Regions from separate parts of the Rhizobium sp. CC1099 genome, predicted to be linked through region 4. Evidence: predicted binding sites of a transcription regulator. Region 4 holds the regulator's gene; each other region holds the start of a gene.
What was found. The regulator PhoB, encoded in region 4, activates phosphate uptake and scavenging genes when phosphate is short. The targets are predictions, from matches to a motif close to TGTCATNNANCTGTCAT.
Positions count from the first base shown of each region.

Region 1: a site for PhoB is predicted at 2,735-2,751, ahead of QA644_RS26825 (PhoX family phosphatase). Genes of this name have one in related genera too.
Region 2: a site for PhoB is predicted at 2,590-2,606, ahead of phnF (phosphonate metabolism transcriptional regulator PhnF). Genes of this name have one in related genera too.
Region 3: a site for PhoB is predicted at 3,549-3,565, ahead of QA644_RS19075 (NAD-glutamate dehydrogenase). Genes of this name have one in related genera too.

Region 1 covers NZ_CP121642.1:1,171,109-1,178,228, reverse strand. The annotation lists gene QA644_RS26830 (inositol monophosphatase family protein) at 1-506, opposite strand, end outside; gene QA644_RS26825 (PhoX family phosphatase) at 680-2,668, opposite strand; gene QA644_RS26820 (hypothetical protein) at 2,795-3,070, opposite strand; gene QA644_RS26815 (hypothetical protein) at 3,194-3,382, opposite strand; gene QA644_RS26810 (type I secretion system permease/ATPase) at 3,555-5,297, shown strand; gene QA644_RS26805 (HlyD family type I secretion periplasmic adaptor subunit) at 5,294-6,604, shown strand; gene QA644_RS26800 (family 16 glycosylhydrolase) at 6,833-7,120, shown strand, end outside.
Region 2 covers NZ_CP121641.1:4,077,594-4,084,713, reverse strand. The annotation lists gene QA644_RS20255 (ABC transporter ATP-binding protein) at 1-269, shown strand, start outside; gene dapB (4-hydroxy-tetrahydrodipicolinate reductase) at 288-1,112, shown strand; gene QA644_RS20245 (2,3-bisphosphoglycerate-dependent phosphoglycerate mutase) at 1,135-1,770, shown strand; gene phnF (phosphonate metabolism transcriptional regulator PhnF) at 1,821-2,558, opposite strand; gene phnG (phosphonate C-P lyase system protein PhnG) at 2,675-3,151, shown strand; gene phnH (phosphonate C-P lyase system protein PhnH) at 3,151-3,759, shown strand; gene QA644_RS20225 (carbon-phosphorus lyase complex subunit PhnI) at 3,763-4,869, shown strand; gene QA644_RS20220 (alpha-D-ribose 1-methylphosphonate 5-phosphate C-P-lyase PhnJ) at 4,866-5,744, shown strand; gene phnK (phosphonate C-P lyase system protein PhnK) at 5,741-6,517, shown strand; gene phnL (phosphonate C-P lyase system protein PhnL) at 6,530-7,120, shown strand, end outside.
Region 3 covers NZ_CP121641.1:3,826,462-3,833,581, forward strand. The annotation lists gene QA644_RS19055 (aspartate-semialdehyde dehydrogenase) at 1-877, shown strand, start outside; gene QA644_RS19060 (lytic murein transglycosylase) at 1,064-1,885, shown strand; gene QA644_RS19065 (carbonic anhydrase) at 1,904-2,545, opposite strand; gene pdxY (pyridoxal kinase PdxY) at 2,615-3,493, opposite strand; gene QA644_RS19075 (NAD-glutamate dehydrogenase) at 3,765-7,120, shown strand, end outside.
Region 4 covers NZ_CP121641.1:2,028,317-2,035,436, forward strand. The annotation lists gene QA644_RS10395 (sulfite exporter TauE/SafE family protein) at 1-597, opposite strand, end outside; gene QA644_RS10400 (universal stress protein) at 716-1,618, opposite strand; gene QA644_RS10405 (hypothetical protein) at 1,766-1,945, shown strand; gene QA644_RS10410 (hypothetical protein) at 1,993-2,436, shown strand; gene QA644_RS10415 (hypothetical protein) at 2,474-2,662, opposite strand; gene QA644_RS10420 (winged helix-turn-helix domain-containing protein) at 3,050-3,736, opposite strand; gene phoB (phosphate regulon transcriptional regulator PhoB) at 3,754-4,437, opposite strand; gene phoU (phosphate signaling complex protein PhoU) at 4,472-5,185, opposite strand; gene pstB (phosphate ABC transporter ATP-binding protein PstB) at 5,220-6,035, opposite strand; gene pstA (phosphate ABC transporter permease PstA) at 6,049-7,120, opposite strand, start outside.

The sequences.
Region 1 (7,120 bases), on a different replicon from region 4:
GCGCCGATCAGGACGCTTTCGATTTCGGCGTTCTCGATGCAGCGGATCGGCTCGCCGTTCAGATAAGCGCCGCCGCCGGCCTCCGCGCTGAACAGTTCATCCTGCATCGCATCATAGACGACACCGGCCACGATGCGGCCACCTTCGGCGATCGAAATCGTCATGCCGAAATGCGGAATGCCCCAGGCGTAGTTTGTCGTGCCGTCGATCGGGTCGATATAGATGACAGGTGTGCTTGCCTCGGCATCACGATTGCCGACGGCTTCCTCTCCTTTGATCGCGTAAGTGGGAAAGGCTTTCGCCACCTCATCGACGATGATCCCCTCGACCGCCACATCGATTTCCGTCTGGTAGTCACGCGGAGCCTTCGACACGATCTCGCTCACCAGCCGCCGCTTTAGCGACCTGCGGGCGGTTTGCCCCGCTTTCAGTGCCGTATTTGCGAGAAGCAAAAGGCGTTGCGAGGCCGCCGGTGACAAGCGGGTGGAGACCGAGGACGATGTCATGAAGAATTCTTATGGAGATTGCGGATTTCGTTTGCCCAAAGCTTTCGCAGAGGCGCATGAAGTTTTTGTGACGCGAGAGGGCATGGATGCAGACACGATTGTGTCCCTGTGCACAACAATAGCCGGGACGACGCACTCGTCCCGGCTAACAAAGGCTCTGTCAACGCGCCGTCTCAGATGCCGATCTTGCCGCCGCCGATCTTGGTGATGGCAAGTACAGACGGGCGCACTGGCATGTCATCCTTGAAGTCTGGCCACCTGGTGGAAAGATCCTCGTAATAGGATGGGCGGCCATGGCCCGCCCAGTCATCACCGCCGTCCCCGGGATGCTGCACGGCGACGAAAGCCGTTTCGTCATCCGGGGCAAAGAGCGGACCACAGAGCTCGGCACCGACCGGGACGCGGAAGAACAGGCGAGAGGTGGCGCGGGCGTCACCCTCGGTGTCGACAGCCCAAAGGCCGTCAGTGCGGCCGGTGGCCTTGTTGTTATTGCCGTCCGTTGCGACCCAAAGACGGCCGGCCGAATCGACGGCGCAGTTGTCCGGCATGCCGAACCAGCCGTTCTTGGAAGTTTCGGTCGAGAAAGTCGCGCCGACTTCGGCAACCGAAGGATCGCCGCACTTCAAGAGAACTTCCCATTTGCCTGAAGTTGCTGAGTAATCGCCGCCATCCTCGGTGATCTCGATGATGTGACCGAAAGCGTTGTCGGGGCGGGGATTTGCGGCGTCCACCTGATCGGCCTTGCGCTTGCTGTTGTTGGTCAGCATGACATAAACCTTGCCGTTGACGGCGTTCGGTTCGATGTCTTCCGGCCGGTCCATTTTCGTTGCGCCGATAATGTCGGCGGCGCGACGCGTCTCGATGAGAACGTCGGCCTGGCTGGCAAAGCCGTTTTCGGCTGACAGCGGTCCCTGGCCGAAGATGAGCGGCAGCCACTGCAACGTACCGTCCTCGGCAAATTTGGCCACGTAAAGCGTGCCCTCATCGAGGAGATCAAGATTGGCGGCACGATCGTTCGCATTGAACGTTCCCGACGTCACGAACTTGTAGACATAGTCGAAGCGTTCATCGTCGCCGAGATAGAAGACAACACGGCCGTCCTTGCTGACGATCGATGCCGCTCCCTCATGCTTGGTACGGCCAAGAGCGGTGCGCTTCTTCGGGGTCGCGGTCGGATCCATGACGTCGACTTCGACGATCCAGCCAAAGCGATTCGGTTCGTTCGGTTCCTTGGAGAGGTCGAAGCGGTCGTAGTAATTGGCCCAATCATATCCGCCTTCCGGCACGCCGTAGCGCTTGTAATTGGCGGCTTCCTTATGGCCTTCCGGCAGTTCGCCGGAGAAATAGCCGTGGAAATTCTCTTCAGCCATGATGTAGGTGCCCCAAGGGGTCACGCCGCCGGCACAGTTGTTGAGCGTGCCGATGACGCGCGTGCCGGTGGCGTCCGCCGAGGTCTTGACCCGATCATGACCGGCAGCCGGGCCGGTAAGCTGCATTTCCGTGGTAGAGGTGATGCGGCGGTTGTAGCGGCCTTCCGGAACGACCTGCCACTTTCCGTCGACCTTGCGGATCTCGACGATCGTGCCGCCATGCGCGGCCATTTCGACGTCGACTTGTTCCTTGCTGAGCTTGCCCTGGGAGATCTTCCCGTCGACGATCTTGACGATGCCGGGAAACATCAGGTGCGGGTTTGTATATTCGTGGTTTACGACAAGCAGCCCGTTTGTCGAAGAACCTTCAAGCGGGATGAAGCCGACATAGTCGTTGTTGTAGCCGAATTGCCGGCGCTGGGCTTCTGCCGTCTGCTTGGTCGGGTCGAAGGCCGGTGCGTCGGGGAAGAGCGCGTCGCCCCAACGCAAAAGGACGTCGGCGTTGTAACCTTCGGCGACGTGATGGTTGACATCCACGCCGGCCTCGACTTCCGGGAAGGAGAAGGCAGAAGCGCCATTCGCGCGCGCCTTTTCCGCCGTCATCAACGCCACTGGGCTGACGGTCGCGGTAATGGCGGCAACTGCAAGCGAACCTTGGAGGAAACTACGGCGCGAAAAGCGCTTGCTGATGATTTCGCCCATGGTCGGATTGAGGCTCGAATTGTGGCCTTCGCCATCTGCGTCTTCAAGTTGCGTCGTGGGGAATATCTTTTGAGAAAGATGTTCATTCATGGGACTGGCTCCAAAGTTGAGAACGGCCCCCTAGTTTTGGAGCCATTCTAAACTTAGGGCTGGGATATTACGGAAATGCGACAATTGCCTTGCCGCTCGCTCGTAACCCGTCGTCGTCGGCTGAATTTAATGCCGCGTCATTTTATGCCAGTTCTGGACATCCTTCGCCGTGATCCAGATGCGGCCATCGAAGGCGATCTCGCCCTGATCGAATTTCCGGCTTGCAATAAGTTCGAGTACGCTCAGATCCTGCGGCAGCCACCGTGGGTCGGGCGCAGCCTGAACACCAGCAAGCGCATCTTTCGTCACACACACGGCTTGATGTGTGTCCTCGGCCTTCATGACGATAAGCGCATCGTTGCCGATCAGGTTGAACGTGTCCGGTAAAGCGATAAGCTGCATTTGCAAACTCCTTGGCGAAGATATCCAGCCCAAGCGCCACGTGCCTGAAGCGGCAAAGCCCGCCACGCGACGTGCTGCCTTGCTATCGCGGAAAAGCAGCGCCCCATTGATAGGCCGGCATGGTTAACGAAAGGTTGCCGGCTCCCAGCCCGTAGGCTGCCAACAGGGCCAAATTTCGTCGGCAATCTCCCTTATCCACAGCAGGATTTGCAGGCCGGGCTTGCTTTTCTCGAACGCCGCGGCTGAGATAGTAGGTGAAAATTTCGTCCGCAAGGCATGCGCGACCTCGTCCCGTTCCTGCACATCGGCCATTCAGATGCGTCCGCTGTAAAGCGGTCCTTAATTTAGACCGAAAGAAACTTTTTAACGGGAACACGCCGACCGCATGGGATGATAACAATAGCGTCGAACTGAGAATCAAATGTTGAATGGCCTGCACGAACGGCTCCCGCTTCGTGTCGGTGATACAACCGCGGAGCGCTGCATGACGAACGAAAAATCCGGCCCACCACGGGCTTTCCTTGTGGCGGTGCTTTTTTCCCTCAAGCGCGCTTTCCTGGGTGTCGGAGCCACGAGCTGCATTGTCAACATATTGGCGCTCACTGGCTCCTTCTTCATGTTGCAAGTCTATGACCGGGTGATTCCGGGTCGAAGCCTGCCGACACTTGCCGGGCTTGCGATCATTGCAGCAACGCTCTTCATCTTCCAGGGATTGCTCGATTTTATCCGTTCGATGCTTTTGATGCGCGCCGGAGCCGCTGTCGACGAGCGTTTGGGAGGCGACGTCTATAACTCCCTGATCCTGTTGCCCTCGCGGATGCGAATGCCGGGCGACGGTCTGCAGTCGATCCGCGATCTTGATACAGTACGCGGTTTTCTCTCCGGCCCCGGGCCAACGGCGCTGTTCGATATGCCGTGGATGCTTTTTTACATCGGTCTGTGCTTTCTCTTTCACGTCTGGATCGGTGTCACGGCGCTTGCCGGTGCGGTGATGTTGATAGGCCTTACAGCACTCGCCGAATTCAAGTCCCGCAAACCGGCAAAAATTGCCGCAGAGCTTTCCGCGCGGCGACTGAATCTTGCCGAAGCGACACGGCGAAACTCCGAGGCCGTGTTGGCCATGGGGTTCGGGTCGTTGCTAGCCACCAAATGGACCGAGGTTAACAACCGGTATCTTGCCAATCATATCTCGGCGACGACCGTCACGACCAGTCTGATGTCGATCTCAAAAGTCCTTCGGATGATGCTGCAATCCGGTGTGCTGGCGGTCGGCGCCATCCTGGTCGTCAGGCAAGAGGCGACGCCCGGCATCATGATCGCAAGTTCCATCCTCGTCAGCAGGGCGCTGGCACCTGTGGAGCTTGCAATCGGACAATGGAAGGGCTTTGTCGCCGCCCGGCAAAGCTGGAGCAGACTGACGAAGCATCTGGAACTGCTGCCGGCCGAGGAGCGGCATGTCGACCTGCCTGCACCGACCGCCAACCTGTCCGTGGAAGCGCTTCACCTTGCCGTTCCTGGTACCCGGACGATGGTACTGCGCGGGATCTCGTTCAAGGCAGAGGCCGGAGACGCCGTCGGCGTCATCGGGCCGAGCGCATCTGGAAAATCGTCGCTTGCCCGCGGACTCGTCGGTCTTTGGAAACCTATCGGCGGCTCGGTGCGTCTCGACAAGGCGTCCCTTGATCAGTGGGACCCGTCGTCGCTCGGCCGGTCGATCGGCTATCTGCCGCAGGAAGTGTCGCTTTTCGAAGGCTCCATTGCCGAAAATATCGCGCGTTTCGACAGAAATGCCCCGTCCGAGAAAATCATTGCAGCGGCAAGAGCTGCGGGCGTCTATGAGATGATCGTGCAGTTTCCCGATGGCTTCGATACCCAGATCGGAGAGAACGGATCGATGCTTTCGGCCGGGCAACGCCAGCGCATTGGCCTGGCGCGCGCGCTCTATGGCGATCCTTTCCTTGTCGTCCTGGATGAGCCGAACTCGAACCTCGACAGCGATGGCGAGGCAGCGCTCGCTCAGGCGATCGCAGGCATCCGGGCACGCAAGGGCATTGCCATCGTTATTGCTCACCGGCCAAGTGCGTTGGCGGCCGCCAATCTTGTTCTGGTACTCGCCAATGGACAGCTTCAGGCCTTCGGGGCGAAGGACGAGGTTCTCAATAAGGCAACTGTTTCGACGGCTCCGCGCAGTAGCACGCTGACGGTTATAGCGGGAGGCGACAGTTGATCGACAAGCGAGCTCCCATATCCGAAGCTGCAATCAGCCGCCTTACGACAATCGCACTCGCGATGGTCCTGCTTCTGGTCGGCGTGGTTGGAGGTCTCGGAGCCACGACCTATCTCTCCGGCGCGGTGATTGCGAACGGCACGCTTGTCGTCGACAGCTACGTGAAGCCCGTTCAGCATCAAAAGGGGGGCACTGTCGGGAAAATCTTCGTCAAAAACGGCGGGATGGTGGAGGCTGGGCAGATCCTCGTGCATCTGGACGACACGCAATTGCGGGCAAACCTCGCAATCATCTCCCGGCGACTGAACGAGCTGTCGGCGGCCTCTGCCAGGCTGGGCGCCGAACGGGACGGCGTTGAGGAGATTGGGTTTCCCGATAGCCTGTTAGAACAGGCGGGCGAAGCTGGAGACGGCGGCATCATCGAAGGCGAGCGCCGATTGTTCGAAGATCGCCGGACATCGCGTGCCAGCAGAAAAGCCCAGTTGCGCGAACGCATCCAGCAATTGCGGCAGGAAGCGGAGGGACTTGTCGCCCAGCAGACCGGCAAGAAGGCAGAGATGGCGCTGATCGACAAAGAGCTTGCGAGCGTCAGGCGCCTGTTCGACCAAGGTATCGTGCCAGTCAACCGTCTCTATGCCCTTGAACGCGAGTCCGCGCGCCTGACGGGCGAACTCGGCAGCCTTGTGGCAAGCCTTGCGCAGACGAACGGTAAGGTGACCGAGACGGAATTGCAGATCATTCAGATCGATGACGATCACCGCAGCGAAGTATCGGACGAACTGCGCAAGACGCAGAGCGACATCGGAGAATTCTCCGAACGAATGGTCGCCGCAAGAGACGAACTGCGGCGCGTTGACATCCGGGCGCCTCAGACAGGTATCGTCCATCAGCTTACGGTCCACTCCGCCGGCGCTGTCGTTCCGCCCGGCGAGCCGATCATGCAGATCGTGCCCGCCCGCGATACGCTGACGCCCGAAGTCCGCGTCTTGCCCCAGGACATCGATCAGCTATCCATCGGCCAAGAGGTCAGGCTGCGATTTTCTGCCTTCAACCAAAGGAACACGCCCGAAATCAACGGTACCGTGCAGCAGATTGCCGCCGATCTGACGACGGATCGGGAGAGCGGCACGACCTACTATGCCGTCCGGATCTCGGTTGATCAGAGCGAATGGAGCCGATTGGGCGGCCTTGTGCCCGTCCCCGGCATGCCGGTGGAAGCATTCGTGCAAACAGGTGCGCGTACTGCTCTCGCCTATTTGACGAAGCCTCTGACCGACCAGGTGGCACGCGCGTTCCGGGAGGACTGAGTGATCTGGCGGGCGCGTGCGAGGGCAAGCGCAAGTCTTTTCCGTGTCACTATGGATCACTATGGTCCGAACGCCAGATGGTGGCACAGCCGCAAACGCGCGGCGATATTTCCATTAGGTCTGTTGCAGGCTTTCCGGGGAGGTTGAAGCTAAAACCAATCGACAGGTGTCAAAACCGTTTAAATCGTCGTCTATTATCGCAAGGCAGAAAACGAAGGAGAATCATATATGGCAAGCTCGGTTACGAACGCCGTTGGTAAATCACTCTTTTATAGCGGTGCATCGAGCGCCTGGTTTTCGGCCAAAGGTTCAGGCCCTGTGCTGAATGGGACGAGCGGCAACGATTCGATCTGGGGCGACGCCTCCGTAAACGTTACCATGCAGGGCGGAACGGGTGACGACATCTATTACCTTTACTCCAGCATCAATCGCGCGGTGGAGGCCGCGAACGCCGGGGTCGATACCATCAGCACCTGGATGAGCTATACGCTTCCTGAAAATTTCGAAAATCTGACC
Region 2 (7,120 bases), 2.0 Mb from region 4:
CGATCCTGCTTCTCGACGAGGCTACATCGGCACTCGATACGGAATCCGAAGCGGCCGTGCAGAGGGCGCTCGATGAAGCGATGACCGGCCGCACCGTCGTCGTCATCGCCCATCGTCTTTCGACGGTCGTACGTGCCGACAAGATGGTCGTGATGCAGCAGGGCCGTGTCGTCGAAGAAGGCAATCACGAGACGCTTGCGAAGCGCAACGACGGACTTTACGCTCGCCTCAACAATCTTCAGCGGCCCGCCGCCTCGGATTCTTTTTGACACGGATTATGAGCTGACATGAGCGATGCTGCGATGAAGCTGGTGGTGGTTGGGGCAGCGGGTCGCATGGGACAAACGCTGATCCGGCTTATCGATTCCATGGAGGGTGTCACGCTGCATGCGGCCGTGGCCCGGCCCGGCTCGCCATTCGTCGGCAAGGATGCAGGCGAAATCGCAGGCCTTGGACCAAACGGCGTCACCATTGGGGACGACCCTCTCGCGGCCTTTCTTCATGCCGACGGCGTCCTGGATTTTACAACGCCCGCGACGACAAACGAATTTGCTGCACTCGCCGCTCAGGCGCGCATCGTCCATGTCATCGGCACGACCGGGTGTTCGGATGCGGATAATGCCAAGATCGCGGCAGCATCGCGTCATGCGCGTATCGTTAAATCGGGCAATATGAGCCTTGGCGTGAACCTCCTCAGCGTTTTCGTGGAGCAGGCTGCACGAGCGCTCGATGCTGCCGATTGGGATATCGAAATCCTCGAAATGCACCACAAGCGCAAGGTCGATGCGCCGTCGGGCACCGCACTGCTTCTGGGAGAAGCTGCCGCCAAAGGCCGGAATATCGACCTGTCGTCGCAATCCGTGCGCGTCCGCGACGGCCATACCGGCGCGCGCGAGACGGGTACGGTCGGTTTTGCGACGCTGCGCGGCGGTTCGGTGATCGGTGAACATTCCGTTCTCTTCGCCGGAGAGGGCGAGATAGTATCGATGTCGCACAGCGCCGCTGACCGCTCGATCTTCGCGCGCGGCGCCATCAAGGCGGCGCTCTGGGCGCGCGACAAGAAGCCCGGCTTTTACTCCATGCTCGACGTGCTCGGGCTCTCCTCACATTGATCTTACTACGGAGGCATATTTCATGAGCGGCACCCTCGTCCTCGTTCGCCACGGCCAGAGCGACTGGAACCTGAAAAATCTCTTCACCGGCTGGAAGGATCCGGATCTCACGGAACTCGGTATCGAAGAAGCCAATACGGGAGGGCAGGCGCTTGCCGACTACGGCATAAAATACGATATCGCCTTCACGTCGGCGCTCGTGCGCGCGCAGCACACGCTGACGCTCATTCTCGACAAAATCGGCCAGCCGGACCTCAAGACGATCCGCGACCAGGCGCTGAACGAGCGCGACTACGGTGACCTCTCGGGCCTCAACAAGGACGATGCCCGCGCCAAATGGGGCGAGGAGCAGGTTCATATCTGGCGGCGTTCCTACGACGTCCCGCCTCCTGGCGGCGAAAGCCTGCGCGACACCGGCGCGCGCGTCTGGCCTTACTATCTCACCGAGATTCTGCCACGCGTGCTGCGCGGTGAAAAAGTGCTCGTCGCTGCCCACGGCAACTCGCTGCGTTCGCTGGTCATGGTGCTGGACCGCCTGACCAAGGAACAGATCCTGGCACTCAACCTCGCGACCGGCGTTCCCATGGTCTACAAGCTCAATGCCGACTCCACCGTCGCTTCCAAGGAAGTGCTCGGCGATATGTCCGGGGCGCATTAAGCCTTCGGCATCTCATTCAAAAGCCGGGCTCGCTGCCCGGCTTTTTCAATTCAACTCTCTATCGTGAACTGCACCCTGTCGGCTGCAAAGCGGCTGATCGAGTACTGAACCGGTACGCCCTCAAGATCGGTATTCATTGCCTTGGCGATGAGCAGGATGGCGCCCGGCGTCAATTCCAGCGTGGCGATGTCGTGTGAATCGGCGTGAGCGGCGGTAATCTCGGTCGTTGCGCGGACGTAATCCGGCAGGCCGAGTTCGGCAAAGGCCTTGGTGATCGATTCCGTCTTGCGATAGACTTCGTCGATACCGGCAAACCGGTCGGCCGGAAACCATGTCGTTGCGCAAGATACCGGCCGCTTGTCGGCCAGACGCAATGTTTCAAGACGGATCACCGACGTCACGGACCTAAGCCTCAGCCAGCGCGCAACGTCAGCATCAGCCCTCTCTTCCGCATGGTCGAGCAGCAGGCCGCGCATCTCGCGCGCCTGAGCGCCAATACCGGCAGTGAAGCGCGTACGCCGCGTGATCGGGAAATTCAGCCGCTCCTTCCGCTCGATCAGGGTGCCGCGGCCTTGCACTGCGCGCACGATACCTTCCTGAGCAAGGGCGGCAAGCGCGCTTCTGACCGTATGGCGATTGACGCCGAATTGCAGCGCCAGAACAGTTTCCGGCGGCACCATGCCGGTCTCGTCATACGCCCCGGCACTGATTGCGTCGCGAATACGGTCCGCGATCTGGCGCCAGAGCGCCACGCCCGTCTGTCTCTGTACCTGGTTCAGTCCGGCCATTCGTTCCTGCCCTGCACTTTCACTTGAGTGATGTCACACGCTTGTCACGTCCTCACCTTAAGGCTACTAATACCTTGTATGGTTGTCTATATCAATAGACATTTAAGGGAACGGCGATGACATCAGCGAAACAGAAGAACCTTGCAATCCAGCCCGAGATTGACCGCAAGCGCGTTGCCGATCTTCTCGCGCGGGCTGAACGGCACGAACTCGTTGAAGCCTTTGACGCACTCGCTGAAAAGCCAGCGGTTCAACCGGCGCGCGGTCCGGAAACCGGTCTCGTGATGGTGCGCGGCCGCATCGGCGGCGGCGGCGCCCCCTTCAATCTCGGCGAGGTCACGGTTACGCGCGCAACAGTACGGCTTGGTTCCGGTGCCGTGGGTCATGCACAGGCGCTCGGTACGGACCGCGAAAAGGTAAGGCTTGCCGCGATCTTCGACGCACTGTGGCAGGACGATGCGATGAAGGATTTCGTCGAGGAGAGGCTGCTTTCGCCAATCGCGGCGCGGATCGCAGGGGTCGATCAGCGCAAGGCGGACGAGACGGCGGCGACACGGGTCGATTTCTTCACCATGGTGCGCGGAGACGACTGATGAGCCTCAAGACAGAAGCCCTGACGGGTGGTTTTGCCGAACCGGTCTTCCACGCCCAAAGCGTCTTCAAGACCATGATGGATGGCATGGCGCGCCCCGGCACGATCCAGACCATCGCGCCCGAAGTCGCGCCACCTGCGCCACTTGGCGTAGCCGCGGGCGCAATTGCGCTGACGCTGTGCGACCATGATACACCGGTCTGGCTATCTTCCGGGCTCGCGAAATCCGCAATGCTCGATTGGCTCGGCTTTCACACCGGCGCGCCCGTGGTGCCGGAAAGGGCCGAAGCCCGCTTTGCCTTTATTGAGCACGGCGTGACGCTTTCCTCGTTCGGACTCTTTGCCTTAGGCACGCAGGAATATCCTGATCGCTCGACGACGCTGATCGTCGAACTTGCAGGACTCGAAGGGGGCCGCCGGCTGGCCTTGACGGGCCCCGGCATTCAAGGCGTGAACGAGATTGCGCCTGTCGGCCTGCCGGAGGCGTTCCTGCGGCTCTGGGCGGAAAACCACGCCCTCTTTCCGCGTGGCATCGACCTCATGCTGACGGCAGGCAGCCGTTTCCTCTGCTTGCCGCGCACCACCAAGATCATCGCAACGGAGATGTGAGCCATGTATGTTGCCGTCAAAGGGGGTGAGACCGCCATCGAGAATGCCCATCGCCTACTTGCCGACCGCCGTCGCGGCGACCGCTCGCTGCCTGCGATTGGCATCGACCAGATCGTCGCACAGCTGGCTCTTGCCGTCGACCGTGTCATGGCGGAAGCCTCGCTCTACGACCGCACGCTCGCCGCACTTGCCGTCCGTCAATCGCGCGGCGACATGATCGAGGCAATTTTCCTGCTGCGCGCCTATCGCACGACGCTGCCACGCTTTGGCTATTCGAAACCGCTCGACACCGCGGCGATGAAGATCGAGCGCCGCGTTTCGGCGACCTACAAGGATTTGCCTGGCGGCCAGCTTCTCGGTCCGACCTTCGACTACACCCACCGACTGCTTGATCCTTCGCTGCTTTCCGACGAGACCGTTGAAGAACCGGCGCAACGCCCTGCCGAAGCCGGCCGCATGATGCGCGTGTCGGAGATCCTTGGCCAGGAGGGGCTGATCGAGGCCGACGGCGATATGCCGGAGGATCACGAGATCGGTGACCTTACTCGTGAACCGATGGAATTTCCGATGAGCCGCGACCTTCGCCTGCAGGCGCTCGCCCGCGGCGACGAGGGCTTCCTCCTGGCACTCGGCTACTCCACACAACGGGGCTACGGCCGCAATCATCCCTTCACGGGGGAAATCCGCATTGGCGAGGTCGAAGTGGAGTTTTTCGTTCCCGAACTCGGCTTTGCCGTGTCGCTCGGCGTTATCCAATTGACGGAATGCCAGATGGTCAATCAGTTCAAGGGTTCGGCCAAGGCACCGCCGCAGTTCACGCGCGGCTACGGCCTCGTCTTCGGCCAGAGCGAACGGAAGGCGATGTCGATGTCGCTGGTCGATCGCGCGCTACGCGCCGAAGAGCTCGGGGAAGACATCACGGCGCCGGCACAGGACGAGGAATTCGTCATTTCTCACTCCGACAATGTCCAGGCGACCGGCTTCGTCGAGCACCTGAAATTGCCGCATTATGTGGATTTCCAGGCCGAACTGGACCTTGTCCGCCGCATGCGCCGCGACTTCGAGCCAAGTCGAGCCGGCGGCGACACCATCAAGGAGGCGGCCGAATGAGCGATCTTGCCAGCTACAACTTCGCCTATCTCGACGAGCAGACCAAGCGGATGATCCGCCGCGCCATCCTGAAGGCGATTGCGATTCCCGGTTATCAGGTGCCTTTTGCTTCGCGCGAAATGCCCATGCCCTATGGTTGGGGCACCGGTGGAGTGCAGGTGACCGCTTCGATCATCGGGCCGGACGACGTGCTCAAGGTCATCGACCAGGGCGCCGACGACACCACAAACGCTGTCTCCATCCGCGCCTTCTTCCAGAAGGTCGCAAACGTCGCGGTGACCACCCGCACCAAGGATGCGACGATCATCCAGACGCGCCACCGCATCCCGGAAGAAACGCTCGGAGCCAACCAAGTGCTCGTCTACCAAGTGCCGATCCCCGAACCGCTCCGCTTCCTCGAGCCACGTGAAACCGAAACGCGAAAGATGCATGCGCTAGAAGAATACGGCCTCATGCATGTGAAGCTCTATGAGGACATCGCCCATAACGGCCGCATCTCCAAGACCTATGCCTATCCGGTGAAGGTCGCGGGCCGCTACGTGATGGATCCTTCGCCGACGCCGAAATTCGACAATCCGAAAATGCATCTGTCGGACGCGCTGCAGCTCTTCGGCGCCGGCCGCGAGAAACGGATCTATGCCGTGCCGCCCCATACTGAAGTCGTCAGCCTCGATTTCGAAGACTACCCTTTCGAGATCCAGCGCTTCGGCAAACCCTGCGCGCTTTGCAGCGCGGAGGATGTCTATCTCGACGAAGTGATCCTCGACGACAAGGGCGGCCGGATGTTCGTCTGCTCCGATACCGACCATTGCGAAGACCGCCGCGAGCAGGGACATGCAGGCGAGATGCTTGCGCCGAAGGAGGCTGCGGAGTGACCGACACCCCTCTTCTCAAAGTCAACGACGTTTCGAAATTCTATGGCAATCGTATCGGCTGCCGGAATGCCTCTTTCGAGCTCTGGCCGGGCGAAGTGCTGGCCGTCGTCGGCGAGTCCGGTTCCGGCAAAACGACGCTACTCAATTGTATCTCGACGCGCCTGATGCCGACGACCGGCAGCGTCGAATATCATATGCGCGACGGAAGCTATCGCGATCTCTACCGCATGAACGAGGCAGAGCGTCGCTTCCTGATGCGCACCGATTGGGGTTTCGTGCACCAGAATCCGGCCGACGGCCTGCGCATGACGGTGTCGGCCGGCGCCAATGTCGGCGAACGGCTGATGGCGATCGGCGACCGGCACTATGGCAAAATCCGCTCGACTGCCATCGACTGGCTGGAGCGTGTCGAAATCGACGCCGGCCGCATCGATGATCAGCCCCGCGCTTTTTCGGGCGGCATGCGCCAGCGCCTGCAGATCGCCCGCAATCTCGTCACCAGCCCGCGGCTCGTCTTCATGGACGAACCGACCGGCGGCCTCGACGTCTCGGTTCAGGCGCGCCTGCTCGATCTGGTTCGAGGTCTCGTCAATGATCTCGGCCTTTCGGCCATCATCGTCACGCACGACCTCGCCGTCGCGCGTCTGCTCTCGCATCGCATGATGGTGATGAAGGATGGCTATGTCATTGAGCACGGTCTGACCGATCGGGTGCTCGATGACCCGCGCGAGCCCTACACGCAATTGCTCGTCTCATCGATCCTGCAGGTCTGAAAGGCAACAATCATGGCAACGCCCCTCGTCATTTCCGAAGTCTCGAAGAGCTTCACCATGCATTTGCGCGATGGCATCAAACTGCCGGTCATCTCCGATGTCGCCTTCTCCGTTGCTGCCAGCGAATGCGTCGTCCTTGGCGGCCCTTCGGGCATCGGCAAGAGTTCCCTGCTCAAGATGATTTACGGCAACTACGCCGTCGACACCGGCCAGATCCTGATCAGCCACAAGGGCCGGGTTGTCGATCTTGGCGCTGCGGACCCACGCACCGTTATCGATGTCCGCCGTCATACGCTCGGCTATGTCAGCCAGTTCCTGCGCACCGTGCCGCGCGTTGCCGCGATCGATGTCGTTGCCGAACCACTGGTTGCCCGCGGAGAGGCCGCAGCCGGCGCTCGCGAAAAAGCGGCAGCACTGCTCGAAAAGCTCAATCTTCCCGAAGCGTTATGGCAACTGCCGCCTGCGACTTTCTCGGGTGGTGAGCAGCAGCGCGTCAACATCGCTCGTGGTTTTATCACAGAGCATACGGTGCTGCTGCTCGATGAGCCGACCGCTTCTCTCGATGCAACAAATCGCGCCGTGGTCGTCGGCATGATCGCGGAG
Region 3 (7,120 bases), 1.8 Mb from region 4:
GGTTTCCAATCTGGAGAACTACGATTTCTCCGACACCGACATCTGCCTGATGTCTGCTGGTGGCGAGGTGTCCAAGAAGTTCTCGCCGAAGATCGGCCAGCAGGGATGCGTCGTGATCGACAACTCATCGGCCTGGCGCTACGACGCCGACGTGCCGCTGATCGTTCCGGAAGTGAACCCGGATGCCGTAACGCAGTTCACCAAGCGCAACATCATAGCCAACCCGAATTGCTCGACCGCACAGCTCGTGGTGGCTTTGAAGCCCCTGCACGACTTCGCCAAGATCAAGCGCGTTGTCGTCTCGACCTACCAATCGGTTTCCGGCGCAGGCAAGGACGGCATGGACGAGCTCTTCAACCAGACACGCGCCGTCTTCGTTGCCGATCCGATCGAGAACAAGAAGTTCACGAAGCGCATCGCCTTCAATGTCATTCCCCATATCGACGTCTTCATGGAGGATGGCTACACCAAGGAAGAATGGAAGGTTCTAGCCGAGACCAAGAAGATGCTCGACCCGAAAATCAAGGTCACGTGCACGGCAGTACGCGTTCCGGTTTTCATCGGCCATTCGGAATCGGTCAATATCGAGTTCGAAAACGAGATCACCGCCGATCAGGCGCGCGAGATCCTGCGTGACGCTCCAGGCTGCCTCGTTATCGATAAGCACGAAAACGGCGGCTATATCACGCCTTACGAATCTGCCGGCGAAGACGCGACCTATATTTCGCGCATCCGCGAAGATGCGACCGTCGAGAATGGCCTCAACATATGGGTGGTCTCAGACAACCTACGCAAGGGCGCTGCTCTGAATGCAATCCAGATTGCCGAGCTTCTCGTCAACCGCGGCCTCATCAAGCCACGCAAGAAGGCCGCCTGATACCAAAAATTAACCATAATTTACTATCAGCCCCGCATATCGCCTGATTATGCGGGGCTTCCTACGAAAACTGGCCGACGGCCATCAGGTTGCAAGGGCCCACCGAAAGGTGATCGTGACAAAATTATCTGCTGCTGGCATTCTTGCGCGGCGCCAAGCTTGTGCAGATGGAGATCGGGGTTTCTGATGAGCATGACAAAATTCTTTGTGGCGGTCGTCGCAGCGGCGAGCGTACTCCAAGCTCTTCCGGCAGCAGCAAAGGCTGCCCAGTGCGGCAACAACAGCGCGGGTTTCCAAGCCTGGGTTGCCGGCTTCAAGCAGGAAGCAGCCGCCAGTGGCGTCAGCCCATCGGTGCTGAACCGGGCCTTCGCCAATGTAAGCTATAATAAATCGACAATCGCAGCCGACCGTGGCCAAAAGAGCTTCAAGCTATCCTTCGACGCATTCATGAAGAAGCGGGGCGGCGCAACGATCATCTCCCGCGGCAGAAGCATGAAACGCGCCAATCAAGGACTCTTTGCCTCGATCGAGGGCCGCTACGGCGTTCCGGCCGGTCCGCTGATCGCGATCTGGGGAATGGAGACCGGCTTCGGCAGTTACATGGGCAATCAGCATACCCTGTCTGCCGTTTCGACGCTCGCTTACGACTGCCGCCGCTCGGATTATTTCACCGATCAGCTTTACGCCGCCCTGCAACTTGTTTCCGAAGGCTATCTGAACCCGCAGGCTCGCGGCGCGGCGCATGGCGAAATCGGCCAGACGCAGTTCCTGCCGCGCAATGTGGTCCGTTTCGGAGCCGACGGCGACGGCAACGGCCGCGTCGACATGGTTGGCTCGCGCGCTGATGCCCTGGCTTCGACGGCAAACTTCCTCAGAGGCCACGGCTGGCAGCCCGGCGCGGGCTATCAGCCAGGCGAAGCGAACTTTGCAGCAATCGCAGGCTGGAACGCCGCAACGGTCTACCAACAGGCAATCGCTTATATCGGCCAGCAGATCGACGGCCAGTGAGCTTCCCGCCCGCGAAGGTTATAATTCCGGGCGGATAAAATCGCGCGTTTCCGCATCCATCACCCAAAGTTCACCGGTCGAGATATCGAACCAGGCCCCATGCAGGGCGATCTTCCCTGCCTCTTCAAGCGCCTTGATATCCGGAAAACTTCTGAGGTTATTGAGCGAGTTGCGGATCGAGACGCGCTCGAGCGCCGTCTGGCGCTCAGCGGCAGTCATCACGTCATTGCTTTGGATCTGCTCGGCAGCGGGGCGGACGAGCGACATCCAGCGACCAATGAAATCACCAGGCGACAGCGGTTCGGAATTGGGATCAAGCGCTGCGCGAATACCGCCGCAGCGGCCATGGCCCATGACGACGATGTCGGAAACCTTCAAGACCTGTACGGCGAATTCCAAAGCGGCAGATGTCGAGTGAAAATGGCCATCCGGCTCGTAAGGCGGCACCATGTTGGCGACGTTGCGGATGACGAAAAGCTCACCGGGGCCGGCGTCGAAGATAAGTTCCGGTGCTGCGCGCGAGTCCGAACAGGCAATAACCAGCGTATTCGGACTCTGACCGTTTTCAGCCAGCATCTTATAGCGGTCGCGGGCGTCGGCGTAACGCCCGTTCATGAAGTTGCGATAGCCGTCCAGAAGTGAAGTTGGAAAACACTGCATGACTGTCGATTAGCGCGCAGACGCCGCAAGATCAACTGCTGCGCATGCGAAATGCGCAAACGGGCGCCGCTAACTCTTCTTCCGTTGGGCGGGATGCATGAGGCGGCGCATCTGCACCATGGCCATCGGTGTCGACAGGCTTGTTGCATCGCTTGCGAGCGTAAGCTCATCGCTGCCGCGTTTGACCGCACGCACCAGCACTTCATAGACGCTGGCTGTTGCAAGCTGCAGCGCCTTTTCGTCGTCCATCCCGGAAAGAAGCCGCGAGAGGAAGACGGCCGCCAGCAGGTCGCCCAGTCCGTTCGGCGGATTGTCGACGACACGATGCTCGGCAAGCAGAGCATGGCGACCGGAAAGATAGAGATTTCCGGTGCCGCCAGCCATCATCGGAACAGCGGAGGTGACAAGCATGCGGGAAGGGCCGAGTGACAAAGCAGCCTCCATGACAGCTGTATTGTCCTCCAACGGTGCGCCCACCATCCAGGCCAGCTCATAGCGGTTGGGTGTCGCCAAAGACGCAAGCGGGATCAGCTGGTCGCGGATCGCCTCCGCCGTCGCTTCGGGCACATAGAGGCCGCCCAGATCGCCCATCACCGGATCGCAGACATAAAGCAGCTCGGGGTTCTTTTCACGCAATGCACCGACCAGACGGGCAACAGAACCAGCCTGGGCAGCGTTTCCGAAATAACCAGACAAGACCGCCTTCACTTCTCCAACCCACGGTGCACGGATGAGATCATCGATGGCGGCATCGAAATCGGCCTCCGCAAAAGTGAGCCGGGTCGAACGACCATGACCGGGATGCCAGGGCAGAATGATCGTCGGCAGTGCCCAGACCTGATGGCCGAGCGTCTCAAGCGCGAAGACGGCGGCACGATTGCCGACCGAACCGCGAACGACATGGCTGGAGATGACGATCACCGTTCCTGCAGCACTATTATCCGGCATAGTAATTTTAAACCCCGAATTCGATGCGCTGTTGATCGTCCTTTTGCCGCGCAGCTGTCAACCATTCTTCATCCATGCGTGGAAATCTCGGCGAGCCGAAAAAATCCAAGACCGGCCTAGGCTTTCCTATAATCGGAGAATCCTCTGAAATTTTACTGAAACAAGGTCAAAAACGCACAAAAACTGCCAAGGCGGAGCCTCTTTTAGGGGTTTTTTCGATAATTCTTCTGCTAACTTGCGCCAAATCACACAAATCGGGGGAATGTCTTCAATGGCTGCCAAAAACCATCCGCGACGGGAAAAGCTGATCGAAAGCGCAAAGAAGATCGCTGCTGCAGCCAAAGAGCCGCATCTCGATCCGGAAATCCTCTTCGGCCGGGCGAGTGGAGACGACCTCGATCGCTACACACCGCAGATGCTGGCGCTTTCGGCCGTTCATTCCGCTAAGGAGCTTGCTGGCTGGGACGGCAAGGTCCCGCGCGTTACGATCGAAACGCTGGCTGATGTCGAACCCGATGGCGTTGCGGTCTCGGTCCTGACGGTTACCGATCAGAATAAGCCGTTCCTTTACGAGTCGGTTATGAGCGAGGTCACAAGCTCCTATCGCGATCTCTATATGGCGGTGCATCCGATCCTAGTGATGGAGCATGGCAAGACGCCGGTACTTTATTCAGCCGAGGAGGCGAGCGATCCGGCAAAACGTGTCAGCCATATCCAGATTCACATTTCGCCGTTGACTACGGCGCAATCCGGCGACCTTCGCAAGCGCATCATGATCGTGCTGGAGCAGGTCCGCCAGGCTGTTTCCGATTGGAAGCCCATGCTTTCCAAGCTCGACACCGTGATTGCCGAATTGGGCAGCTACGGCGCCAGCCGCAAAAAGGCCGATCGGGACGAAGCACTGGCTTTCCTCACCTGGCTACGCGATGAAAACTTCACCTTCCTTGGCATGCGTGAATATGTCTATTCCAGCAAGGGCAGCGAAGCGAAGGTCGAGCGTGACAAGGGCGCTGGCCTCGGCATTCTTTCTGATCCGGATGTCTTGGTGCTGCGCACCGGCAAGGATGCCGTAACGACGACGCCGGAAATCCTCGCCTTTCTCGATGGTCCGGATTTCCTGATCGTCACCAAGGCGAATGTGAAATCCGTCGTCCACCGCCGCGCCTATATGGATTATGTCGGCGTCAAGCGATTCGACAAGGACGGCAACGTCACCGGTGAACTGCGCATCGTTGGCCTCTTTACCTCTACGGCCTATACGTCTTCGGCTTCGGAAATTCCGCTCATCCGTTCCAAAGTTGCCAAAGTGACAGATCATTTCGGCTTCGATCCCATGAGCCATTCCGGCCGAATGTTGTACAACACGCTGGAATCTTATCCACGCGACGATCTTTTCCAGATCGACACGACGCTGCTCGCGAATTTCGCCGAACAGATCAACGATCTGGTCGAACGGCCGCGCGTCCGCGTTCTGCCGCGCATCGATCATTTCGACCGTTTTGTGTCGGTCATCGTCTATGTACCACGCGAGGAATACGATTCCATCGTTCGCGAAAAGATCGGCACCTATCTGAAGACCGTCTACGACGGCCGGGTCTCTGCCTATTATCCGGCCTTCCCGGAAGGGCGGGTTGCGCGCGTACACTTCATCATCGGTCGATCCGGCGGCAAAACGCCGCGCATCCCGCAAGCGAAGCTCGAGGAAGCGATCCGCGCCATCACCGCCCGCTGGGACGATCGCTTCGAAGCGCTGGCTGGGCCGAAGGCGCCGAAGATCGCCGTCAGCAATGCCTTCCAGGATTCCTTCACTGCTGAAGAAACGGTTGCCGATCTTCCGGACATCACCGATTGCGCCTCCGGCGAGCCGATACGCATCGAGTTCTATTACCGCAATGATGCAGAACGCGGCCGGGTCTTCTCACTCAAGATTTTCCATGCTCGCGAGCAGCTTCCGCTCTCACGCCGCGTGCCGCTTCTCGAAAATCTCGGTTTCAACGTGCTGAGCGAGCGGACCTTCGACATCGAAGTTCCAACCGCAGACGGCTCGGTCAACATCGTCGTACTGCACGATATGGAGCTTGAAGACCGCAGTGGCGCCGAAATTGACCTCAGCCGTCATGGTGCCGCGCTGGAAGAGGCCTTCATTTCCGCTTTCGACGGCACGATCGACAATGACAGTTTCAACCGGCTGATCCTTTCAGCCGGGCTTTCCGCACGCGAGACGAATGTCCTGCGGGCCTATGCGCGTTATCTTCGTCAGGCAGGTATCGCCTATTCGCAGGATTACATCGCAACGACCCTCGATAAATACCCAGAGATTGCCGCTTCGATCTTCCGCCTCTTTTATGAGGCGCTCGATCCGCAGCTTAGCGAGAAGGCTCGCATGAAAAAGCTCGCCGACCTGCATCGGTCGATCGAGGCGGCGCTCGCCAATGTGCCGAGCCTTGACGATGACCGCATCCTGCGCCGATACATCAATGTCGTCGATGCGACGCTGCGGACCAACTACTTCCAGCGTACTGCCGATGGCTCGCCGAAGGCGATGCTTGCCTTCAAGCTCGATCCGAATCTCGTCGATGGCCTGCCGGAGCCGAAGCCTTTCCGGGAAATCTTTGTCTATGGCGTCGAGGTCGAGGGCGTGCACCTGCGTTTCGGCAAGGTTGCCCGCGGCGGCCTGCGCTGGTCGGATCGCGCCGAGGACTATCGCACGGAAGTCCTGGGCCTCGTAAAGGCGCAGCAGGTGAAGAACGCCGTTATCGTTCCAGTCGGCGCCAAGGGCGGCTTTTATCCCAAGAAACTGCCCGCTGGCAGCACCCGGGATGAGATCTTCAATGCCGGCCGCGAAGCCTACAAGACCTATATCCGCACCCTGCTTTCGATCACCGACAACATTTCAGGCACCGATATCGTGCCTCCGGAAGATACAGTACGGCTCGATGGCGACGATCCCTATTTCGTCGTCGCCGCCGATAAGGGAACGGCAACCTTCTCCGACACCGCCAACGCACTGGCGCAGGAAGCTGGTTTCTGGCTCGACGACGCCTTCGCGTCAGGCGGCTCGGCCGGCTACGACCACAAGAAAATGGGCATCACCGCGCGTGGCGCCTGGGAAACCGTAAAGCGTCATTTCCGCGAGATGGATATCGACATCCAGACGACACCGTTTACGGTGGCCGGTGTCGGCGACATGTCCGGCGACGTTTTCGGCAACGGCATGCTGCTTTCTCCGAAGATCAAGCTGGTTTCCGCCTTCGACCACCGTGACATCTTCATCGATCCCGATCCGGACATGGAAAAGACGCTTGCCGAACGGCAGCGACTTTTTAACCTGCCGCGTTCAAGTTGGCAGGACTTCGACAAGTCGGTTCTTTCGAAAGGTGCGATGATCATTTCACGCGCGGCGAAATCCGTCACACTGACCCCGGAAGCGGTTGCCGCGATCGGCATCGACAAAGCGGTGGCAACCCCCTTCGAGATCATCACGGCAATCCTGAAGAGCCCGGTAGATCTTCTCTGGTTCGGCGGCATCGGCACCTATGTGAAGGCGCAGACGGAAACCGATACGGAAGTGGGCGATCGTTCCAACGATCCGATCCGCATCACGGCTGATGAGGTGCGGGCGAAGGT
Region 4 (7,120 bases):
AAAGCTCTGATCCCGGCTGTAGCGGGTGAAGCCGACAAGCATCGTCGGCAGGCTCACCGCGAGCGAGAGGCTTCCGGCCAGCTTGATATCGGCGCCGAACAGTAGCACCAAAGTCGGTATCAGCAATTCCCCGCCTGCCACGCCGAGCAGCGAGGCTACCACGCCGATGACGAAGCCTGCGATCACGCCCGCAATCATCTGGGACGGCCCAGTCAGAACCGGCTGACCTGCACGAGCGTCATGGCCGAGGACCAGCACCGCCGCGATAACAACGAGCAGGACGGCAATAACCTTGTAGAGCGTTTCCGATTTCAGGCGCGTTGCCCATCCGGCCCCACACCATGCACCAAGCAGGCTTCCGGCGAGCAGGTTGGCGGCGATAAGCCAGTTTTCGGCGATAACGGCGAAAGGCACCGTTCCGGCACGGAGCGGCAGGGCCGTCGCGACCACGACGAGGCTCATGGCTTTGTTAAGAATGACGGCTTCCAGGGCCGCGAAATTGAAGCGGCCAATCAGCAACGGCAAACGAAATTCCGCGCCGCCGAGGCCGATCAGCCCACCGAGCGCGCCAATAATTGCGCCTCCCGCGAATGCCATGGGTAAGTTGCGCGATTGAGATGCGGCCGCCGTTTCATGTGTCATCGATATAGCCAGATGGAAGTACCGACTTTGTAGCGGCTTTTCTTGGCGCAGGCGAGATCAAGCGTCGCCGCCGCTAATGCTTCATCATCACTGGATGCGGCGAATGCGACAGCAGGTAGTGAGTGACACGGCCGAGCAGCAGCTCCAGGAAATAGCCATGCTTGAAAGCGCCAATCAAAAGGCACGTCGCATTCACCGACTTGGCGAAATCGAGGATCGCCTCTCCGACGGACCGGCTTCCCGAGCTGATTGCAACGACGTCGCCGTCAAGCCCCAGCTGATCTAGCAATTCCCTTGCCGTTGACTGGTAGCTTCCGTCCGGTTTGTCGTTGACGCATAGAACCGTCAAGCGATCGGCCGCAGCCAGCCAGCGCCTGGCGGCGGCGACGGCACCCTGCGCATGATCATGCGGTTTCCAGCCGATCACCACATGCCCCAGCAGATTGCCGGCATAGGCATCGGCAGGTGGTGCCAATACCAGCTTGTGCTCATTGAAAAGGAGATCGTGAAAAGCGTCGCGGGCATCCATGTTGCCATGGCATGGGGCGACGACGAGCGCCGTCTCATGGACTTCGGCGGTCACGCAGCGATTGAGATCGCCGCGGCAGTCATCGAGAAGGAGCCGTTCTCGGCTGGGCTTGCCCTGCTTCCAATCCTCGAAGGCGCGGGCGACCCGCTCGAACCGCTCTTGCGGCGAGCCTTCGGCCAGGTCGCGCAGCATCTGCAGATCGATCTCCTCCGGCGCGGCGATCATCCGTTCCGGATCCGCACCGACATGGGCCACGGCCATGGTGCCGTGGATGGCGCGGGCGGCGTCTTCTGCAATATCCAGGCAAGGCTGCGCAGTTGCCGGATCGGGCAGCAGAGCGAGAACGTCGGCATGGACGGTCACTTCCCGCACATGGCCGGCGAAGATGACACCGGCTTCTGCCGGGGGCGGTTTCCGCGCGGTGTCGTTTACGGTCGCATTGCTCATACCGGCCTCCTTTCGCGAGTGCTCCCACCTCGCTCCCGGTCCATCACGTTTGAAAGTTTACTCCTGGGTCCCATGGCTAGCAAACGCTGCACACTTGTTAGCACGCAATCACTCGTTTGCCATGGAAGTGACGGTAGGAACTATTCCATGCGCTTCATGACAACCCTTCTCGCCTTGAGCGTCATTGGTCCCACGGCCGCCCAGGCCGAAATGAAATGGAGAATCTACGCGAAATGCGCCTCCCTGCCCCGCGGCGGCCATCCCGCCGCGGAGCAAATGATCGTGGCGAAGCCGCGCCGCTTTCGCACCACTTGCGGCATCCTTTGAACAATCAGGCAGTTTCCGCGTTCATTTGAAGCGCAAAGGAGCTCTTGATGTCATACGGATCGCTGAGTGCTTTTGGTGACACCTGGTGCCGGTACAGCCCGGACACCGAGACCCTCGAGGCCGCTCATGACCTGGTGGACCAATACCTCGTGTTCGCCGAGGAAGCGCAAGTGGGAAATGACATCATCGACGAGATCGAGCTGCCCGTCCCGAAGCCTGTCCTGATCAAGTCGTTTGGCCTCGTCATCGCTGCCGAGCACCGTCCGCAGATAAGAACTCTGCTGATCAAGGCCGCCATGACGCTTGCCCAGTACCGCGACGACGTCGGACCACGGATGCGGTTAAAGCCTACGACACCGCACGGCAGGCCGCGGGCGGCCCGATCGCGGGAATTCGAGCGCCGTCTCGAAAAGAAGCTTGTGGCGGTCGCTGCAGAACGGATCAACCTCGGCGCGTTCTATCGCCGCGCCTTTATCGAGGCCATGCATTGACGCCAGGTGCGGTCGCACCTTGCCTTGCCCGCGACGTTCAGATCGCCGCCTGCATCAGGTAGAGGGATCGTTCCGGAGGAAGCTGTGCAACCATTTTCATCATGATCTTGGGATCGACATGGGGAACGGATCGCAGTTGGCCGTCCCGGTAGATGATCGTCAAGACGCGCGTCTCTTCGTCATAATCGAGTTCAGCGATCGTTTTCGTGTACACCAGGAACCGCATGCCGTTTACACCTCGCTGGTCAATGGAACATCACCAAGGTGATGGTGCCGACCATGACCCACCCGGAAACGATAATCAGGGACATTCTCAACAACGCCGTCTTGATCGTCATGGAATACTCCAAATCGCTTCAACCAAACTAGCTGTACTTTGGGACGAGTGTGGCCTATCGGGCCGAACCCTCATCCCGGCGGGATTATATGTCTGACGCCCTTAGGCGAGTATGGGAGCCGAAGGCGGACTGGAATCACCTCCAGCGCGACTAAGCACACCCTAATATAGGCAGTCGCGTGAAATCGACGTGACACACGTATTGCGCGAACAGCTGTATCGCGCGTCTCAATCTGTGCGCACAGCGACGGGGATAGGATAGGAACCTGATCCGGATCAGAAGTCGCCGAGTGCGTAGCCGGCGCCACGCACCGTCCGGATCACCTTATCGGCCTTGCCGAAACTGATGCCCTTCCGGAGACGCCCGATGTGTACGTCGACAGCGCGCTCATCGACACTGGCATCGTTACCCCACAGCGATGCCCTCAATTCCGATCGGGAGTGGACGCGGCCGGGGGACTTCATCAGAAACTCGAGCAGCCTGAACTCGGTGGGGCCGAGCTTGACTTCCTTCTTCTGCCTGTGAACCCGGCGGGCGTTCTTATCGAGCGTCAGATCCCCGACCTTCAGCGTGCTCTCCAGCAGCGCTGGATTGAGACGCCGCAGGAGGTTCCGCAAGCGGATGAGGAGTTCCACGGGGGAGACTGCCTTTATGAGGCAGTCGTCGGCTCCGGCGGAGAGGACGGCCAACCGGTCCTGCTCGAGGGCCGAGTCCAGCAGCACCACGATCGGAAGGCGGGCGGTCGCTCCAGTTGTCCGGAACTGGCGGCATGTCGAGATTGCCATCGAGCCAGGAGCCGGCGCACCGAATATCACCGCATCAGGCAGCCGCAACGCCACGAGCTCGACCAGCGACGCATGCGGGTGAAGACAGTTCACCGAATACCCTTCTGTCTCCAGAGCATGCTTCAGTGTCGCGAGCAGATCTTCGTCCTGCTCAACAACAAGTACCCGCACCGACATCTTCTCCGGCCTCCCTGCTATGCTTCCATCGAATATCCTGCGCCGCGGACGGTGCGGATGACGTCCTGCATGTTGGAGAAGTTCAGCGCCTTGCGCAGGCGACCGACATGAACGTCCACGGTGCGCTCGTCGACATAAATGTCGTGGCCCCAGACACCGTCCAGAAGCTGCGAACGCGAGAAGACGCGGCCGGGCGACGACATCAGGAATTCCAGTAGACGGAATTCGGTCGGGCCGAGACGGACTTCGCGGCTCTTGCGGTGAACACGATGCGTTTCGCGGTCGAGTTCGATATCGCCGCATTTCAGCACCGTGGAGAGCACCTCGGGCTTGGCGCGGCGCAGCATCGCCTTGACGCGGGCAACGAGTTCGGGCGTGGAGAACGGCTTGACCACGTAGTCGTCGGCGCCGGTGGAAAGGCCGCGCACACGCTCGCTTTCCTCGCCGCGCGCCGTCAGCATGATGATCGGCAGACGCTCCGTTTCCGGGCGCATGCGCAGGCGGCGGCAAAGCTCTATGCCCGACACGCCCGGCAGCATCCAATCGAGGATCAGAATATCCGGCGTGCGCTCCTGAAGCCTGATTTCGGCCTCGTCGCCGCGCAGAATGGTGTCGACCTCGAAACCTTCGGCCTCAAGGTTATAGCGAAGAAGCACGCTCAGTGCCTCTTCGTCTTCAACGACTGCAACTCTCGGGATCATTCGGTTCTGTCTCCTGAGGGCCGGTTCGGAATTGTCATTCCGTGACCGCGCCGACGGTGTTGGCAGTATCGTCCTTCGGACGTTCGCCTTCCGGCTGTGCGCCGGTCGCCATGTAATAGATCGTTTCGGCAATGTTAGTGGCGTGATCGCCGATGCGCTCGATGTTCTTCGCACAGAAGAGAAGATGCGTGCAGCTGGTGATGTTGCGCGGATCTTCCATCATGTAGGTCAACAGCTCGCGGAACAGCGAGGTGTACATCGCGTCGATTTCCTCGTCGCGCTCGCGGATCGACTTCGCCTTGTCGGCTGAACGCGAGGCATAGACGTCGAGTACTTCCTTGAGCTGGACCAGCGCCAGTTCGGAAAGATGCTCGAGACCGCGGGCGAGCTTGCGCGGAACGCCGGTGCTCTGCACGGCGATGACACGCTTGGCGGTGTTCTTGCCGAGATCGCCGACGCGCTCGAGATCGGCCGCGATGCGGATCGAGCCCATGATCTCGCGAAGGTCCGAGGCCACCGGCTGGCGGCGGGCAATCGTGACGATCGCCTTGTCGCCGATCTCGCGCTCGGCGTGATCCATGACGACATCGTCGGAGATGACCTTCTGGGCCAAGCCAGCGTCACCGTTAACCAGCGCGCGGACGGCGTCCGACACCATCTGCTCGGCAAGCCCGCCCATTTCCGAGATGCGGCGGGACAAATACTTCAGATCCTCGTCATAGGCAGAAAAGATATGGGTCGATGCCATTGGGATTGTCCTTGAATAGCCTGAACGCCGCAGCTCAGCCGAAGCGGCCCATGATGTAATCCTGGGTGCGCGGGTCGTCCGGATTGGTGAACATCTTGTCGGTGTCATTCTCCTCGACGAGATTGCCGAGGTGGAACATGGCGGTGCGCTGCGAAACGCGGGCTGCCTGCTGCATCGAGTGCGTCACGATGACAATACTGTAGTTCTCGCGAAGCTCGTGGATCAACTCCTCGACCTTGGCGGTCGCGATCGGATCGAGCGCCGAGCACGGTTCGTCCATCAGGATGACTTCCGGGCTGACGGCAACGGCGCGCGCAATGCACAAGCGCTGCTGCTGGCCGCCCGACAGACCGGTGCCGGATTCCTGCAGGCGGTCCTTGACTTCGTTCCAGAGGCCGGCCTTATGGAGGCTGCTTTCGACGATCTGATCAAGGTCGGCCTTCGACCTCGCAATTCCATGGATGCGCGGTCCGTAAGAAACGTTCTCGTAGATAGACTTCGGGAACGGGTTCGGCTTCTGGAAGACCATGCCGACGCGGGCGCGGAGTTCCACGACGTCGATGTCCGGATCGTAGATATCCGCGTCGTCCAGCTTGATTTCGCCCGTGACGCGGCAATTGTCGATCGTGTCGTTCATGCGGTTCAAGCAACGCAGGAACGTGGACTTGCCGCAGCCCGATGGGCCGATGAGGGCGGTAACAGTGTTTTCGCGGACGTTCAGGTTCACGTCGAAAAGCGCACGCTTCTCGCCGTAGTAGACAGACACCGTCTTGCCGACCATCTTATAGGCGCTCGTATTCAGTTTCTGCTCCAGAGCCTTCTCAACTGCTGTTTCAGTCAACATGTTCATAATCCTTACTCCGTTACCAGCGGCGTTCAAAACGCTGCCTGAGGAAGATGGCGATTGCATTCATCAATATGAGGAAGCCCAACAGCACGAGAATTGCGGCGGAGGTCCTCGATACGAAGCCGCGCTCCGGGCTGTCCGCCCAGATGTAGATCTGGCTGGGAAGGGCCGTCGACGCCGCGAAGATACCATCCGGCGGGCTTGTGATGAAGGCGTTCATACCAATGAGCAGCAGCGGCGCCGTTTCACCAAGCGCTCGCGCGAGCGAGATGATCGCGCCGGTCATGACGGTCGGCATGGCGAGCGACAGCACGTGATGGAAGATCATCTCGTGCTTGGAGGCGCCGACCCCGAGAGCCGCCTCGCGGATCGAGGAAGGCACCGCTTTCAGCGACACGCGTGTGACGATGATGAGCGTCGGCAGCGTCATCAGCGAGAGAACGAGGCCGCCGACGAGCGGAGACGACCGCGGTAGGCCGAAGCCGTTCAGGAAGACGGCGAGCCCGAGGAGACCGAAGACCACCGACGGGACCGCCGCAAGGTTGTTGATGTTGATCTCGATGAGGTCGGTGAAACGGTTCTTGGGAGCGAACTCTTCCAGGTAGATCGCCGCCGCGATGCCGATCGGGAAGCTGATCGCGAAGCAGACCAGCAGCGACCAGAACGATCCGGAAATCGCGCCAGCCAAGCCAGCCAGTTCCGGAAAGCGGCTGTCGGCATTGAGGAAGAGCGCCCAGTTGAACGGGCTGGAGATCACGCCCTTGGATACGAGCTGGTCGATCATGCCGATCTGCTCGTCGCTGACGCGGCGCTGGCTCTCGGGCGTGTCCCGGCTGATCTCACCCTTGACGAACTGGTCGGCCGGGTCCGACATCGGGATAACGAAGGTGCTCGGCCCCTTAAGGCGCGCCGGATCCTTGATGACCGCGTCGCGGACGAGGAACGGTGCCGACGACGTGAAGAGGTCGAAGTAGGCCTTCTCCTGCCTGCGAGGCAAATCCCCCACCTGAGTGCGCAACGCGTCGCGCACAGCGCCGCGCCAATCGGCCTTCATCATATCGCTTGTATCGAGCTCAGCTTTGCTCAGG